One region of the Rhizobium sp. LARHSG275 genome, then DNA from elsewhere that is predicted to be linked to it. Evidence: predicted binding sites of a transcription regulator. Region 1 holds the regulator's gene; each other region holds the start of a gene.

Region 1 (4,199 bases):
ACCGGCCGTCGATCAGCCTGCGCAATGTCGCGCTCTCCGCGCTCGTCATCATCGCCATTTCGCCGTCCGAGGTCTTGGGTCCGAGCTTCCAGATGTCCTTTGCAGCGACATTGGCGCTGGTCTCGGGCTATCAGCTATGGAAGGACCGGCGCGTCCGCGAAAACGCCTTCCTCAAGCTGCCGATCATCAGGCCGATCGTTACGGTTGCGGGTTTCTTCGGCGGCGTCTTCCTGACGTCGCTGATCGGCGGCTTTTCAACCGCGCTGTTTTCGATCGAGCATTTTCATCGCCTGACCGCCTATGGCCTGCCGGCAAACCTCGCGACGATGCCGATCATCTCCTTTATCGTCATGCCGGCCGGGCTGCTGGCGATGCTGCTCATGCCTTTCGGTCTGGATGTTTGGGCCTGGAAGGTCGTCGGATTCGGCCTCGATCTGGTGATCGCAGTCGCAAAGACGGTGTCCGGCTGGGGCGGCAATATCGACGTTGGCCGCTTGCCCGCCTGGTATTTCGCCGTCGCCGTGGCAGGCTTTCTTCTGCTGACGCTGCTCCGGACGCGACTGCGCCATTCCGGCACATCGATCATCGCAGTCTCGACGCTCCTCCTGTTGCTTCTACCGGTTCCCCGGCTGCCGGATCTGGTAATTTCGGAGGATGGCAATCTCGTCGCGGTCGTCGAGGCGGCAGCCATGGCGTCCAACCGTGAACGACCGCCGGATTTCATCTTCGACCAATGGCAGAGGGCGCTGGTCCTGCCGACGCATGATCCGCCGAAGATGCTGGATGGTCCTGCTATCCCGCCGGAGGGAGAAGACCGCCGCGTCAGGCTTTCCCGCGATCAGCAGACCGAAGCGAGGACCGCGATGCGTGCAGCCGCAGCGGCCGGTGAAGCAAACCGCTTTTCCTGCGTCAAAAAGGCCTGGTGCACATCAAGGCTTGGCAATGGCCAGGTCGTGGCCGTCATCGACAATGCCGCCTATCTCGGCCCCGCATGCGACGCCGCCGATATCGTCGTGACGTCGGTCCGCCTGCGCTTCAACAGCTGCCGCTCAGGTGCGACGCTCTTCACCGGTGAAACGCTGCGCAGGACCGGTTCCGTCGAGTTGCGCTTCACGAACGCCGGCCTGGAGGTGGCAACCGCATTCGATGCATTGTCGCGGCCATGGATGCGCCATCGCGCCTATGACTGGCGCAGCAATAGTTTTACCGAGCCCGGTTTAGCCAAGGTCAGTGATAGCGGCGAATAAGACCGACGAGCTTGCCCTGAACCTTGACACGGTCCGGCCCGAAAATCCGGGTCTCGTAAGCCGGGTTGGCGGCTTCGAGCGCAATCGAGGCGCCCTTGCGGCGGAAGCGTTTGAGTGTCGCTTCCTCGTCGTCGACGAGAGCAACGACGATGTCGCCAGGACTTGCGGTGCTGCCGTTGCGGATGATCACGGTGTCGCCGTCAAAGATGCCGGCGTCGATCATCGAATCGCCCTTCACCTCCAGCGCATAATGTTCACCGGAGCCGAGCATGTCGGCCGGAACGACGATGTCGTGGGTGTTGTTCTGGATCGCCGAGATTGGAACACCGGCGGCGATGCGCCCCATGACCGGCACGGAGACTGAGTTGCCGTTGTCGGCGACGGGTTTTGCGGCAGCGGGGGCGGCGACCGGCTGGGGCTTGCCGAGGCTGCCCTCGATGACGCTCGGCGAAAAGCCGCGCCGCGGCTGGATGCTGGGGCTGTAGGCCTCCGGAAGCTTGATGACCTCGATCGCGCGGGCCCGGTTCGGTAGGCGGCGAATGAAGCCACGTTCCTCGAGCGCTGTAATCAAGCGATGAATCCCGGACTTCGAAGCGAGGTCCAGGGCATCCTTCATTTCGTCGAAAGATGGCGGAACGCCGGATTCCTTCATGCGCTCATGAATGAAAAGGAGAAGCTCCTGTTGTTTGCGCGTGAGCATCGACGTTGTGACCTCGTGATTGAAACAAATCCAGAACAGACACTATATGTTCCATATGTGTTCCGCAAGTAGCTAAATTTCCGTAAAACTTGGCACCAACTCGTCGAGATTCTTATTTTCATTCGCCGGATTGGACACATGTCTTGCATTGAGGGTGGCGCTGTCGCACATCTCTTGCCGATTTGAGGAGGGATATGATGAACACGCATTCCACCAAACCGTACCCGCTGGATCATGTCGTGCTGCCGGTCGTCGACATCGATCTGGCGCGCGAAAGGCTCGGCAAGCTCGGCTTCACCGTTGCCGCCGATGCGCGCCACCCCTTCGGGACGGAGAATGCCTGCGTCTTCTTTGCCGACAAGACCTATCTGGAGCCGCTCGGGATCGCGAGCGTCGAGGAGAGCGAGGCATCGGCGCGACGAGGCAATGTCTTCACCGCTCGCAACCGGGCTTTCCGCTTCCGTTGCGGCGCGGAGGGGCTTTCGGCGGTGGCCTTCGGCAGCAAGGATGCCGGCATCGATCATCAGGATTTCGTCGGCAACGGGTCGAGCGCCGGGGAGATGCTGCAGTTCACCCGGCCGATGACGATGCCGGACGGCTCCGAGACGATTGCCGGCTTCAAGCTGGCTTTTGCCGGCGACCTGCGCGCGCCTGATCTCTTGCTCTTCACCGTCGAGCGTATCAATCCGCTGCCGGCCGACCGCGCCGCGCTGGAGACGCATGCCAATGGCGTGACCGGCATAACGGAGATCGCGCTTTGCGCGCCGGAACCGGCCGCATTCGCTGCCTTCGTCGGCCTTGCAGCGGCGCAATCGGCAGTCGAGAAAACCGGTTTCGGCGTCAATGTCGCGGCGTCGAATGCGAAAATCGGTCTGATGACGCCGGAAGGGCTGGAGGCCTATTTCGACATCGCCGGCTCATCCGCAGATCGCGGCCTGCGCGGCCGGGCAATCCTCTTTGCTGTTGCCGATCTTGCCGTGACAGAAGCGCATTTGGCTGCTAACGGGGTGACATACACGCGCAAGAACAATCGCATTCTGGTGAAGCCCGCGCCCGGGCAGGGCACGCTCTTCGCCTTCGAGGAAACACGATGAGCATTGATACGAATTCCGACGTCAGGGTCGGCGAAGGCCAAGGCCAGGTCACCTTTTCCAATACCGGCCGCCTGTCGCTGATTGCCGGTCCCTGCCAGATGGAGAGCCGCGACCACGCCTTCATGGTTGCCGGCACGCTGAAGGAGCTTTGCGGAAGGCTCGGCATCGGCCTCGTCTACAAGAGTTCCTTCGACAAGGCGAACCGGACCTCGCTCTCGGCCGAACGCGGTATCGGGATCGAAAAGGGCATGGAGGTCTTTGCCGACCTCAAGAAGGAATTCGGCTTTCCCGTCCTGACCGACGTTCATACCGCCGAACAATGCGCCGAGGTGGCAAAGATCGTGGACGTCCTGCAGATCCCGGCCTTCCTTTGCCGCCAGACCGACCTTCTTATTGCCGCGGCCAAGACCGGCCGCGTCGTCAACGTCAAGAAGGGCCAGTTCCTCGCTCCCTGGGATATGAAGAACGTCCTGAAGAAGCTCAATGCCAGCGGGAACCCGAACGTGCTGCTGTGCGAGCGCGGCGCCTCTTTCGGTTACAACACGCTGGTTTCCGACATGCGTTCGCTGCCGATCATGGCGGCGATGGGCGCCCCCGTTATCTTCGATGCGACCCATTCCGTGGCGCAGCCGGGCGGGCAGGGCGAATCCTCCGGCGGTCAGCGGGAATTCGTGGAAACGCTGGCGCGCGCAGCGGTGGCTACCGGTATCGCCGGCGTGTTCGTCGAAACCCACCAGGACCCCGACAATGCACCTTCCGACGGCCCCAACATGGTCTATCTCAAGGACATGCCGCGGCTGCTTGAAAAGCTACTCGCCTTCGATGCGGTCGCCAAGGCTTGACGTTCAACAGCCTGACATGATCGTGCTATAGGCGAGATCCGAACACGGTCCGAAGGGCTGGAAATTGCAGCATTGTAATTTGCACGCCTTCGACTAAGACAGGTTTCGAACCGATTTATCACCCACCGAGCAGGAAGAACCCATGACTGCAATCACCGATATCATCGCCCGCGAGATTCTCGATAGCCGTGGCAACCCCACCGTCGAAGTCGATGTCTATCTCGAAGATGGCAGCATGGGCCGCGCGGCCGTTCCCTCGGGTGCCTCGACGGGCGCGCATGAGGCGGTCGAACTGCGCGACGGCGGCAAGCGCTAC
Region 2 (4,199 bases), on a different contig from region 1:
CTGCGGCTGCTTTTCCTCGCCCTCGCGCGCGATGTCGATGACGAGCATGCGGCGCGGCACGCCGATCTGGATGGCGGCAAGGCCGATGCCCGGTGCGTCGTACATGGTTTCCAGCATATCGTCGGCAAGACGCTGCAGGTCGGCATCCACCCGCTCGATCGGCTTGGACAGCTGGCGGAGAACGGGATCGGGAAGAATGATGAGTGGCTTGATGGTCATGGCGTTCCCATAACCCATCTTTTCCGACTATGGAATTATCCGGCAGGCGGGGAATACGCTTTTTTGCATCCCCGCCTGGAATTTTGCCATATTGGCCTCAGGCAGCCCGTCGAGCAGCACCGGCGGAACGTCCCTCCGGCCGGGCGCGGAAGCGCCGCAGCAGCTCAATCAGGCTCTCCACCTCATCCTTGAGCCGGCGGGTTTCTGCCGAGGAGTGCTCGACCATGTCCGAATTCTGCTGGGTGATCACACCCATGTTGCGGACGGCGAGGCTGACCTCGTTGACGCCGGTCGCCTGATCGCGGGCAGCCGCGGCGATATCGGCGACGAAACGGTTGATGATATCGATGCGGCTGATCATATCGCTGAGCGCCTCACCGGTGCTGGAGACGATGCCGACGCCCTCGTTGACTTGGGTCGAGCTCTGCGAGATCAGGTTCTTGATCTCCTTGGCGGCTTCCGCGGTCCGCTGGGCGAGTTGGCGGACTTCCTGGGCGACAACGGCAAAACCCTTGCCGGCATCGCCGGCGCGAGCCGCCTCGACACCAGCGTTCAGCGCCAGCAGGTTGGTCTGGAAGGCGATCTCATCGATGACGCCGATGATCTTGGAGATCCCGGTCGAGGATTTCTCGATGCCGGCCATCGCCGAGACGGCGCTGGTGACGAGTTCGCCGGAGTTCTTCGCCTTCTCTTGCGTCTCGCGCACGGCGGCCGAAGCGTTCTCGGCATTGGCGGCCGTCTGGCCGACGCTGACAGACAGCTGCTGCAGGGCGGCCGAGCTCTCCTCGACGCCTGCCGCCTGCTGGGCGGTTCGTAGCGCCAGATCGTTGGTCGCATTGGATATAACGTCGGCGCCGCTCATGATATGGCCCGAGGTCTCGCGTACGGAGGCGAAGGACTGGCTTAGCGCCCTGACGGCGCGGTTGTAATCCTCGGCCATCTGCCTGAAATTGCCCGGCAGGTCGGACGGCAGGGTGGCTTCAAGATCGCCTTTCGACAGCGCTTCCAGACCGCGGCGCAGCTGCTCCAGCGCGATCGCCTGGTCGGATTCGGCCTGGGCGCGCTCTTCTTCCAAGGCGCGACGCTTGGCTTCGAGCGTTTCCAGATAGACCGAGATGGAATAATCCATGTCGAGCATGCCTGATTTGATGACGGCCGACAGCTTCTCGGCCAATGCCTTGCCCTCTCGGCGCGCAAAGATCGACGGCCACTGCTTCTCCATGATGCCTTTGACGAGCTCGGACATGACGATGGCGTAACCGCCGATATACCAGCGCGGCTCCAGCCCGATGCGGGCGTGGGTGCGGCCGACTGCGGTCACGCCGTTGACATAGCTCTCATCGAACGCGCCGCCGGCAAGATTGGCCCAATGATCCTGCTGGCGCTTCTTGGCATGGCCGACGTGATTCTTATCGGCGAAGAAGCCGGCGACAGCAGGGGTCTTGGCGATCTTGGCGTAGAATTTGTCGAGGGCGCCGCCGATCAGCTCTGATATCACAGGGCGCAGATCCCGCATCGACTTGCGCGCCGCCTCATCCAGTTCGATGAAATCGAGGCGCTGCCTGAGGGCATTGTCGGTCTGCTGGGCGGTCATGGAGGTCTCTGTACTTGGCGCGGCGCGGGACGGAATTTCTGCGCCGCAGGTTTTGGCCAATATGGTTGAGCAATCGTTAAATCGGACGGCGATTTCTTCTCGCCGAGCGAGAAGAGCGATAGCGTGCGAGGATATTGCACGCCGTCCATTCCGTTCACGTTTTGATCTATATATCGCCGTTTCTTCTGTTATGCTTGCCGTATGACCATCCATTCCGAATCGCTCGCCCTTTCCCTTGCCTCAATCAGTCCGGCCATGCTGGCGCTTGCCGGCGGCGTTCTCGCCGCCCTCGCCCTGCTGGTGATCGTGCTTCTGCTGCGCGGCGCCAGCCTTCGCCGCGAGCAGGCGGAGGAAGCGAGGTTTCGTGCCGAGGAAAACGAAGCGCGGATGGCCGAGCTTTTGAAGATCCAGGCGGAGATGCAGGGCCGCATCGCGGCGATGACCGAGGTCTTCGGCGCGCGGCAGAGCGAACTCAACCAGACGATCAGCCAACGCCTCGACGGCATGTCGCAGCGCATGAGCTCGACGATCACCGAGCAGACGAAATCGACGCATGAGAACCTGCAACGGCTGCAGGAGCGGCTGGCGGTCATCGATGCCGCGCAGAACAATATCCAGACGCTCGCCAAGGATGTCGTCGGACTGCAGGCCATTCTGTCCAACAAGCAGACGCGCGGCGCCTTCGGCCAGTCCAGGATGGAAACGATTGTTGCCGACGGTCTGCCGATGGGCGCCTACGCCTTCCAGCAGACGCTGTCCAACGGTTCACGGCCGGACTGCACGATCCGTATGCCGAACGGCGCGCCGCCGCTGGTGATCGACGCGAAATTTCCGCTCGAAGCCTGGAACGCGATCCGCGATGCCGGCAGCCCCGAGGCCGGCAAGATCGCCGGCCAGCAGTTCCGCCGCGATATGGAAATCCATATCCGAGACATTTCCGAGAAATATCTAATCCAGGGCGAAACCCAGGATACGGCCTTTCTCTTCGTGCCGTCCGAATCGATCTTCGCCGAGATCCACGAGCACTTCGAGCCGGTGGTGCAGAAGGCGCACCGCGCCCGCATCGTCATCGTCTCGCCGTCGCTGCTGATGCTGTCGATCCAGGTTATCCAGGCCGTGCTCAAGGATCAGCGCATGCGGGCGCAGGCGCATCTGATCCAGGGCGAGGTGGCGATCCTGATGGACGATCTCAGCCGCCTCGACGAGCGGGTGCGCAAGCTGCAGGGCCATTTCGCCATGGCGCAGAAGGATATCGACATGGTGGTCACGTCGGCCGACAAGCTGACCAAACGCGGCGCCAGGATCGAAGCGCTGGAATTTGAGGCGGGCGGCGGCGATGCACCCCCCGCCCGCGACGGCGAGGCCGCGGCCAAATCGGTAGAAAGCCGCACCGGTCTTCTGAAGCTCCGGGTGGTTGACGAGGAGTGACCGGTTCGGGCAGTGTCTCGGCCGCATGAAACAGTAGGAGCATGATGTCGGCCGAAAACCGATCACACTTTTCGGCATCATGCTCTAGAAGACGGGACACATTTCATGATCACAGTTTTCGGGTCCATCAACATGGATCTCATCGCCACGACCGAGCGTCTGCCGAAGCCCGGCGAGACGGTGGCCGGCAACGGCTTTGCGACGGCCGCCGGCGGCAAGGGCGCCAACCAGGCGCTGGCAGCGCGGCGCGCCGGCCGCTACGTGCATATGGCCGGCGCCGTCGGCAAGGATGCTTTCGCTGCGGAGGCGCTGGCCCTGCTCGATGATGCAGGCACCGACCTTTCCCTCATCAACCATGTCGACGGTCCGACAGGCACGGCGCTGATCCTTGTCGGCGGCGACGGCGAGAACATGATTGCCGTCGTTCCCGGCGCCAATGGCCAGGTCACGCCTGCCGATGCAGAGACGGCGATCGGCCGCATGAACGAAGGCGATATCCTGATGCTGCAGCTCGAAGTGCCAGCTGCTGCCGTCGAACGTGCGCTGTCGGCCGCCCGCGCCAGGGGCGTCACCAGCATTCTCAACCTCGCGCCGCTGATCCCCGATGCGCCGCGTCTCGGCCGGCTTGCCGATATCGTCATCGCCAACGAGACCGAGTTCGAGCGGCTTGCCGGACAGGAGGGCATGGACGCCGAAGCACGCGAGGCAGCCCTTGCGCGCCTGCATGCGGAGACGGGCCAGACGCTGATCGTGACGCTCGGTGCCGACGGGGTCATCGCCATCCGCGACCGGGCGATTTCACGAGCGCAGGGTCTCAAGATCGAACCTGTCGATACGGTCGGCGCGGGAGACACGTTCTGCGGCTATTTCGCCGCCAGCCTCGACGACGGCCTCGATTTTGTCTCGGCGCTGCGCCGTGCGGCGGTTGCCGGTTCGCTCGCCTGCCTCAAGGCCGGGG
Region 3 (4,199 bases), on a different contig from region 1:
AGCTGCCGGCCTTTGCCATGGTGCTCGCCAATCCGCTGAAGGGCGTCTCGACGCCCGAGGTCTTCCGCCGGCTGGCGGAGAAAAACAATCCGGCTCTGCGTCTGGCACCGAGCCGGCTTCAGACTGCCGACTGGCTCGCGGCAATTGCTGCTGCCCGCAACGACCTGGAGCCGCCGGCGCGCGAACTCGTGCCCGAGATCACGGCGATCTCGGCGATGCTGCAAGCGAAGGGCGCGCTTTTGACCCGCATGTCCGGTTCCGGCGCCACCTGTTTCGGCATATTTGCGAGCATAACTGCTGCCAAAGATGCGGCGGCAGCACTTCACGACGCGCGCCCTGACTGGTATTTCCAGGCGACGGAAACCGTTTCGGGAGGCGCATGATGGCAGATCTGGACGAAAAACGGCCCTTCATCGCGGTCGGCATTGCGGTTCTGACTGTCTCGGATACCCGCACGCCGGAGACGGACAAGTCAGGCGATACGCTGGCGGCGCGGATCACGGAGGCGGGCCACAGGCTGGTCGACCGGGGAATTGTGCCCGATGATCGCGAAAAGATTGCCGCGCGAGTGAAGGCCTGGACCGAGAACGAAGATATAGACGTCGTCATCACCACTGGCGGCACCGGCTTTACCGGCCGTGATGTGACGCCCGAGGCGCTGGAACCTTTATTCGAAAAGCGGATGGACGGCTTTGCCGCCATATTCCACCGGATCTCCTACGAGAAGATCGGCACGGCGACGATCCAGTCGCGCGCCACGGCAGGTGTTGCCAACGCCACCTTCATCTTCGTGCTGCCGGGTTCGCCCGGCGCCTGCCGGGATGCCTGGGACGGCATTCTGAAAGGACAGCTCGACTATCGCAGCGTGCCGTGCAATTTCGTCGAGATCATGCCGCGTCTGGACGAGCACCTGAAACGCGGCGCGACCAAATAGACTGCCTGCAACAGCGGCATCGCCTAAGGCGCGTCACAGTATTTCAGATTCGCTCCTTGCGCTTCAGGTCTTTGTTTTTACGCATGTCGTTATTGCAAAACCGCAGCACAGTTTTGCGCGACATGCGTTATGTCGCAATGCCCGGCAGGACGGGCATCGTGTCCCAGCTATCACCCGACAGCAGGACGCAGCTTATGCCATGAACATCCGTGACGATGAGTGTCCAGGTGCCGCTTTCGGCGGCATAGACCTCGAGAATGGCGTTCTGGTTGATCAGTCCGACTGCCGTGAGCTTTTCGGCGAAGTTCTTGTCCAGGAAATTGACGATTTCGGGTCGGCCTGCGCAACTGCGCATCATCTGCGATGCTACCGAATGCGGATGCGCGATCACCATTGTCGGCAATATGACGGCTATGAGGCCGAAGACCATACTGCGTACGCCGTAGACCCTACCGCGTGTCATGACGCACCTCCTTTCGCCGGGAACCCGGCAGAAAAGGAGATTTTGCTGACCTGTTCTGCCGTTCACCGGCATTCCATGGCCATTCCGTTGCGAAGCGAGGCGCTTCGACGGCGCCATGATTGAATTATAGCGCGAAATCCTATTGGGCGCCATCTTTTGCGCGAACGGTGGAGAGGGTCGCGAACCTACCGCGCAGCGCGGGCGACCCAGGAGGGAATGAGTTCACTCGCCAGCCGGCGCGGCTTCTGGCCCTTGACGAATTCGGTGAGCCGCATGCCGCTTTTGGCGATGGCGAGCGCCTGCTTCTTCGGCAGGAGAAAGCCGAGTTCCAGCGGCGGCACGGTCCGGCCGACACGCTGGAAGAACGGGCGCCGGTAGCCGCGCGATGCGGTGAAGCGCGCCGGCAGCTTGTTCAGCGCCACATATTCGGCGATCTCATCGATCCAGCCGGCCTGGGGTCTTGCACCCGGCTCGACGAAAAGCAGCCATTCGCCGCGGGCAGCGCGGACGATGTCCTTGATATCCCATTGCGAATGGAAGCGGCAACCGGCGGCGTCGGCCACCCGCGAGGTGCCGTCGCGCGAGCCGTGATCGAGCACGACCACATCGCTCACCAGCCCCTCCACCGCGCCCGCCACCAGTACCGATAAAGTCTGTGCCAGCTCAGATTCCTGATCCTGACATTCGAGAACAACCGTCAACATTGACTATTTATAATGCGCCGCACAAATTTTTGCCAGCGCCGTTTTCCTCATTTTGTTCTTGCATTGTTCTCTTTTTGCGGATAGGAATTTAATCAGCAAAACGGGCGACGGCGATGGCTTTTCGCCGCGGGAGAATCCGATGAGAGAGCAGTCCCTGGCAGGGCAGGCCGCATTCGCGCCTGCCAATACGGCAGATATTGCCGATGCGATGATCGTTTCCTCCGGTCTGAGGGTCGAGGTCGATCGGCGTCGTGGGCGTGGGGCGGGACTGAACCCGACAGGTCGATTCGAAGCGCAGCAGCGCGAGACCGTCGACGACGGCTGGCAGACGTGGGAAGAATTGCCGCCGTTCAAGACGGAAGTGCAGGTCGAAAAACCGCGCACGGCGATCACCCGTAACGAATCGCCGGACATTTCCTTCGACCGCTCGATCAATCCTTATCGCGGCTGCGAGCACGGCTGCATCTATTGTTTCGCCCGGCCGACACACGCCTATATGGGGCTTTCTGCGGGGCTCGATTTCGAGACGAAGCTGTTTGCCAAACCCGATGCGGCAAAACTGCTGGAGCGGGAGCTCGCCAAGCCCGGCTACAAGGTGCGGGTGATCGCGATCGGCACCAATACCGATCCCTATCAGCCGATCGAGAAGGAATGGCGCATCATGCGCGGCATTCTCGAGGTGTTGAACAAGGCGAACCATCCGGTATCGATCGTCACCAAGTCGGCGATGATCCTTCGTGATCTCGACATTCTGCAGGAGATGGCAGCTAAGAACCTGGTGCGTGTCGGCATCTCGGTGACCACGCTGGATCGCAAGCTTGCCCGGACGATGGAGCCACGTGCTGCCACGCCGCCGCGGCGGCTGGAGACGATCCACACGCTTGCCGAAGCAGGCATCCAGACGGCTGTGCTGGCCGCCCCGCTCATCCCGGCACTGAACGATCATGAGCTGGAGCGTATTCTCGAATCCGCGAAGGCGGCCGGTGCTGCCGAGGCGAGCTATGTCATCCTCAGGCTACCGCTCGAGGTCAGCCCGCTGTTTCGCGATTGGCTGCTGCAGCATTATCCCGATCGTTACCGGCATGTGATGTCGCTGGTGCGCTCGATGCGCGGCGGCAAGGATTATGACGCCGAATTCGGCAAGCGCATGAAAGGCGCCGGTCCCTATGCCTGGCAGATCGCCCGGCGCTTTGAAATGGCAGCCCGACGTTTCGAGCTGACGCGACGCAGCGTGCCGCTGCGCGACGATCTGTTCGTGCCGCCAGACGGCAGCGGCGTACAACTATCGCTGCTCTAACCTTTTGTTTCCACGCAATTCCGGCAAAGCCGATTCACACTTTTCCTGGAATTTCCTCTACCCTTTTACGCAATTCCGGACGGAAAACCGCTGCACACTTTTCCCGGAATTGCTTCTAGCTTGCGCATCGGCAGCTCGACAAAACCGCCCTGTTTTCGAGCCCCGAGCGCAATTCCCGCGGATGGCCCTGACCGCCACCATCCGCCGGAGCGTCCCCGGCCGCCGCCCTGATCCGGGGACTTGCGGGAAATCGGGTTGGCGTGCGAGGTTCAGCCGCATGAAACCTCGCACGCCACCCGATTCTCCCCTGCTTTTCGACACGGTTCCGCTCGTGCCGGATTTCCGACTGGAACTCAAAGCCCGCAAGGCCGGCCACTGGCCGGTCGCCGGTGCCGACGAGGCAGGCCGCGGGCCGCTGGCGGGACCCGTCGTGGCTGCTGCCGTCATCCTTGATCCCCGGCGCATCCCTGAGGGTCTGAACGATTCCAAGCAGCTTTCGGCGCAACGGCGCGAGGAGCTGTTCGTGCAGATTCTGGCGACTGCGACCGTTTCCATCGCCTCCTCCAGTTCGACGCGTATCGACGAGACGGATATCCGCAAGGCAAGCCTCGACGCCATGCGCCGCGCCATCTGCAGCCTCGCCATTCCGGCAAGCTACGTGCTGACCGACGGGCTCGACGTGCCGCCCGGGCTCGACTGCCCCGGACAGGCGGTGGTCAAGGGCGATGCCCGCTCGGTCTCGATCGCCGCGGCCTCGATTGTCGCCAAGGTGACGCGTGACCGGATGATGGCGCGAGCGCA
Region 4 (4,199 bases), on a different contig from region 1:
GACGCCGGTGCGGGCGAGTTCCTCGAGATCTGCTGATATATCGAAGCTTTCCTCGGCGCCGCGATGCACGCCGCCGATGCCGCCTGTGGCAAAGACGCGGATGCCGGCGCGCGCCGCCGCGATCATCGTCGCCGCAACTGTGGTGGCGCCGGTGCGGCGCTCGGCGATGGCGAAGGCGAGATCGGCGCGCGACACCTTCATCACTTCGGTCGCCTTGGCGAGTTGCTCCAGTTCTCCGGCTTCAAGGCCGATATGCAGCGTGCCGTGAATGACGGCGATCGTTGCCGGCACCGCACCCTGTTCGCGGATGATCGCCTCGACGCTGCGGGCCATCTCGATATTGCCGGGATATGGCATGCCGTGGGTAATGATCGTCGATTCCAGTGCCACCAGTGGCGCGCCGCGCTGCTTGGCGCTGGCGACTTCCTTCGAATAGGCGATCGGCAGAAGAGGGGAGATGGGCTTGGTCATGGTCTTGTCCTGTGATCGACAGAGCATGATGTCGAGGTGCGAGCGGTTTTCGGACGACATCATGCTCAACTATTTAATTGGCCGCTTCAATGCAGAATTCTGACCTTCGGAACAAGGGCAAGCGCCTCATTCAGCAGATCGGGCGTCAGATTTTCGTTGACGGCATGCCGCGACTGGACGGTCAGGGTGGCGGCTGCGGTGCCGTGACGAACGGCTTCTTCGAGCGGCAGGCCTGATATCAAGGCGGCGAGCGTGCCGGCCGCAAGACTGTCGCCGGCACCCGTAACATCGGCGACGGTGTCGGCGATCGGCGGCTGCAGTGTTACGGCGCGGCCCTCGCAAAGTGCGACGAGCTCGCGCTGACCGCGAGTAACGACGGCGTTCCGGATGCCGATCTCGTTCAGCAAAGGTGGCCAGCCGGCGGCGTCTTCCGGCAGTGCACCGGCAAGGGCGGCGGCTTCAGCCTCATTCAGGAACAGGTAGTCGATATCGCCGATGCAGGGCTTCAGCCTGACCACCTTGGCCGGCGAGATGGCGATTGCCGCAACGGGCTTGCCTAGCGAGCGTGCCTTTGCGACGATCGCCGCGACCGTCTCTTCCGGCAGGTTGGCGTCGAAGAGGATGAAATCATGCGCGGCGAAGGCTTCTCGCACCCAGCGGATGGAGAGACGCCGCGGCACGAAGAAGCGGTAAAGATCCATGTCGGCAAGGGCGATCACCAGATTGCCGTCCTTCTCGATGATCGCCGTGTAGCTCGGCGTCTTGCGGTCGAGGAAGACGAAGGGCCGGTCGTCGATGCCGGCGAAATCGGCAGCTTCTCCAACCGTCTCGCCCATCGGATCGCCGCCGCGCGGCGAGATCATCGTCACCTGAAAACCGAGCCTTGAGAGGTTGCGCGCCGCATTGAAGCCGCCGCCGCCCGGCTCCTCGAACCAAGTGCCGGGATTGCTGGCGCCAGGCGCCGTCTCGCCGGAGATGCGGCCGCGCCGGTCGATATGGGCGCCGCCGAGAACAAGAATCTTTTTCTTCATCCGATCCGCTCTCCCGATGCCCGAAGGACGAATCGATACAGCGCGCCCTTCCGCGGCCGAGTCGGCATTTCTGGCCTAAGCCGTTGCTTTTTATCGATAAAACAAATGCAGAACACGTGTCGTTTTACCTTTTTCTTTCAACTGTTTGATCGCCTATTGCGAGAATGGAACAAATGGAGTACAAACTCGACATTGCTAGAGCGGCTTCAATAACCTAAAGGTGGATGGGATGTCTCAGAATTCATTGCGGCTGGTAGAGGACAAATCGGTGGACAAAAGCAAGGCGCTTGAAGCGGCACTCTCACAGATAGAGCGGTCGTTCGGCAAGGGCTCGATCATGAAACTCGGCTCCAACGAGAATGTTGTCGAGATCGAGACGATCTCGACCGGCTCGCTTGGCCTCGATATTGCGCTCGGCGTCGGTGGCCTGCCGAGGGGCCGCATCATCGAAATCTACGGACCGGAAAGCTCCGGTAAGACGACGCTTGCACTGCAGACGATTGCCGAAGCGCAGAAGAAGGGCGGCATCTGCGCCTTCGTCGATGCCGAACATGCGCTCGATCCCGTCTATGCCCGCAAGCTTGGCGTCGACCTGCAGAACCTGCTGATCTCGCAGCCCGATACCGGCGAGCAGGCGCTCGAAATCACCGATACGCTGGTGCGCTCCGGCGCGGTCGACGTTCTCGTCGTCGACTCCGTCGCGGCCCTGACGCCGCGCGCCGAAATCGAAGGCGAGATGGGCGACAGCCTTCCCGGCCTGCAGGCACGACTGATGAGCCAGGCGCTGCGCAAGCTCACCGCTTCGATCTCGAAGTCGAACACCATGGTGATCTTCATCAACCAGATCCGCATGAAGATCGGCGTCATGTTCGGTTCGCCGGAAACGACGACGGGCGGCAATGCGCTGAAATTCTATGCCTCCGTGCGCCTCGACATCCGGCGCATCGGCGCGGTCAAGGAGCGCGAAGAGGTGATCGGCAACCAGACCCGCGTCAAGGTCGTCAAGAACAAGATGGCGCCGCCCTTCAAGCAGGTCGAGTTCGACATCATGTACGGCGAGGGTGTTTCCAAGACCGGCGAACTGGTCGATCTCGGCGTCAAGGCCGGCATCGTCGAAAAGTCGGGCGCCTGGTTCTCCTATAACAGCCAGCGCCTCGGCCAGGGCCGCGAAAACGCCAAGACCTTCCTGCGCGACAATCCGGATCTCGCCCGCGAGATTGAACTGTCGCTGCGTCAGAATGCCGGGCTGATTGCCGACCGCTTCCTGCAGAATGGCGGACCGGACCCGGATGATGGCGACTCCGCCGCGGAAATGTGATTTTCACGCTCGGTTCTTTTAAACATCAAAGCCGGCCGCATTCCCTGATGAGAATGCGGCCGGCTTTGTTTGTCTGCTGGACAGTGGCTGAGGCGAACGTTAAAAGCCGATGGATTTGTATTTACCTGCCTCCGGCAGCATTGAAGGGCATAGCATGAGCGGCGTGAACGATATCCGGTCGACCTTCCTCGACTATTTCAAGAAGAACGGCCACGAGATCGTTCCGTCGAGCCCGCTCGTGCCGCGCAACGACCCGACGCTGATGTTCACCAATGCCGGCATGGTGCAGTTCAAGAACGTCTTCACCGGCCTCGAAAAGCGTCCCTATTCGACGGCGACGTCTTCGCAGAAATGCGTGCGAGCCGGCGGCAAGCACAACGACCTAGACAATGTCGGCTATACTGCACGCCACCTGACCTTCTTCGAGATGCTCGGCAACTTCTCCTTCGGCGACTATTTCAAGGAGAATGCGATCGAGCTTGCCTGGAAGCTCGTCACCGAAGGCTTCGACCTTCCGAAGAACCGCCTGCTGGTGACCGTCTATTCCGAGGACGAAGAAGCTGCGACGCTGTGGAAGAAGATCGCCGGCTTTTCCGACGACAAGATCATCCGCATCCCGACATCCGACAATTTCTGGCAGATGGGCGATACCGGCCCCTGCGGCCCGTGCTCGGAAATCTTCATCGACCAGGGTGAGAATGTTTGGGGCGGCCCTCCGGGCTCCCCGGAGGAAGATGGCGACCGGTTCCTGGAGTTCTGGAACCTCGTCTTCATGCAGTTCGAGCAGACCGAACCCGGCGTTCGCAACCCGCTGCCCCGCCCGTCGATCGATACGGGCATGGGGCTGGAGCGTATGGCCGCCGTTCTGCAAGGCGTTCAGAGCGTGTTCGACACCGATCTCTTCCGCACGTTGATCGGCACCATCGAGGACACGATGGGCGTCAAGGCGGAAGGCAGCGCCAGCCACCGCGTCATCGCCGACCACCTGCGTTCCTCGGCCTTCCTGATCGCCGATGGCGTGCTTCCGTCGAATGAGGGCCGTGGTTATGTACTGCGCCGCATCATGCGCCGCGCCATGCGCCATGCACAGTTGCTCGGCGCCAAGGAACCGCTGGTCTACAAGCTGCTGCCCACGCTGGTGCAGCAGATGGGCCGCGCCTATCCGGAACTGGTGCGCGCCGAGGCGTTGATCTCGGAAACGCTGAAGCTGGAGGAAAACCGCTTCCGCAAGACGCTGGAACGCGGCCTGTCGCTTCTGTCGGACGCGACGACGGATCTTTCCAAGGGCGACATGCTGGATGGTGAGACCGCCTTCAAGCTCTACGATACCTACGGCTTCCCGCTCGATCTGACGCAGGATGCACTGCGTGCCCGTGAGA

What was found. Region 1 encodes LexA, which represses DNA repair genes until DNA is damaged. Its sites were predicted from a motif close to TGTTCNNNNTGTGTTCNG; they were not measured.
Region 2: the regulator LexA is predicted to act here: its motif matches at 1,965-1,982, upstream of ACIPSK_RS22630 (DNA recombination protein RmuC).
Region 3: the regulator LexA is predicted to act here: its motif matches at 2,155-2,172, upstream of ACIPSK_RS30350 (PA0069 family radical SAM protein).
Region 4: the regulator LexA is predicted to act here: its motif matches at 1,600-1,617, upstream of recA (recombinase RecA).

The regions. Positions count from the first base shown of each region.
Region 1 is NZ_JBIXJN010000002.1:251,806-256,004, forward strand. Features, by position in the region: gene ACIPSK_RS03190 (ComEC/Rec2 family competence protein) at 1-1,247, shown strand, start outside; gene lexA (transcriptional repressor LexA) at 1,228-1,947, opposite strand; gene ACIPSK_RS03200 (VOC family protein) at 2,145-3,041, shown strand; gene kdsA (3-deoxy-8-phosphooctulonate synthase) at 3,038-3,883, shown strand; gene eno (phosphopyruvate hydratase) at 4,026-4,199, shown strand, end outside.
Region 2 is NZ_JBIXJN010000017.1:70,253-74,451, forward strand. Features, by position in the region: gene def (peptide deformylase) at 1-219, opposite strand, end outside; gene ACIPSK_RS22625 (globin-coupled sensor protein) at 317-1,813, opposite strand; gene ACIPSK_RS22630 (DNA recombination protein RmuC) at 2,015-3,241, shown strand; gene ACIPSK_RS22635 (ribokinase) at 3,347-4,199, shown strand, end outside.
Region 3 is NZ_JBIXJN010000032.1:578-4,776, reverse strand. Features, by position in the region: gene ACIPSK_RS30370 (4-(cytidine 5'-diphospho)-2-C-methyl-D-erythritol kinase) at 1-383, shown strand, start outside; gene moaB (molybdenum cofactor biosynthesis protein B) at 383-934, shown strand; gene ACIPSK_RS30360 (hypothetical protein) at 1,062-1,397, opposite strand; gene ACIPSK_RS30355 (glycosyltransferase family 2 protein) at 1,583-2,101, opposite strand; gene ACIPSK_RS30350 (PA0069 family radical SAM protein) at 2,241-3,398, shown strand; gene ACIPSK_RS30345 (ribonuclease HII) at 3,676-4,199, shown strand, end outside.
Region 4 is NZ_JBIXJN010000010.1:240,533-244,731, reverse strand. Features, by position in the region: gene ACIPSK_RS16155 (pseudouridine-5'-phosphate glycosidase) at 1-471, opposite strand, end outside; gene ACIPSK_RS16150 (carbohydrate kinase family protein) at 558-1,502, opposite strand; gene recA (recombinase RecA) at 1,732-2,820, shown strand; gene alaS (alanine--tRNA ligase) at 2,975-4,199, shown strand, end outside.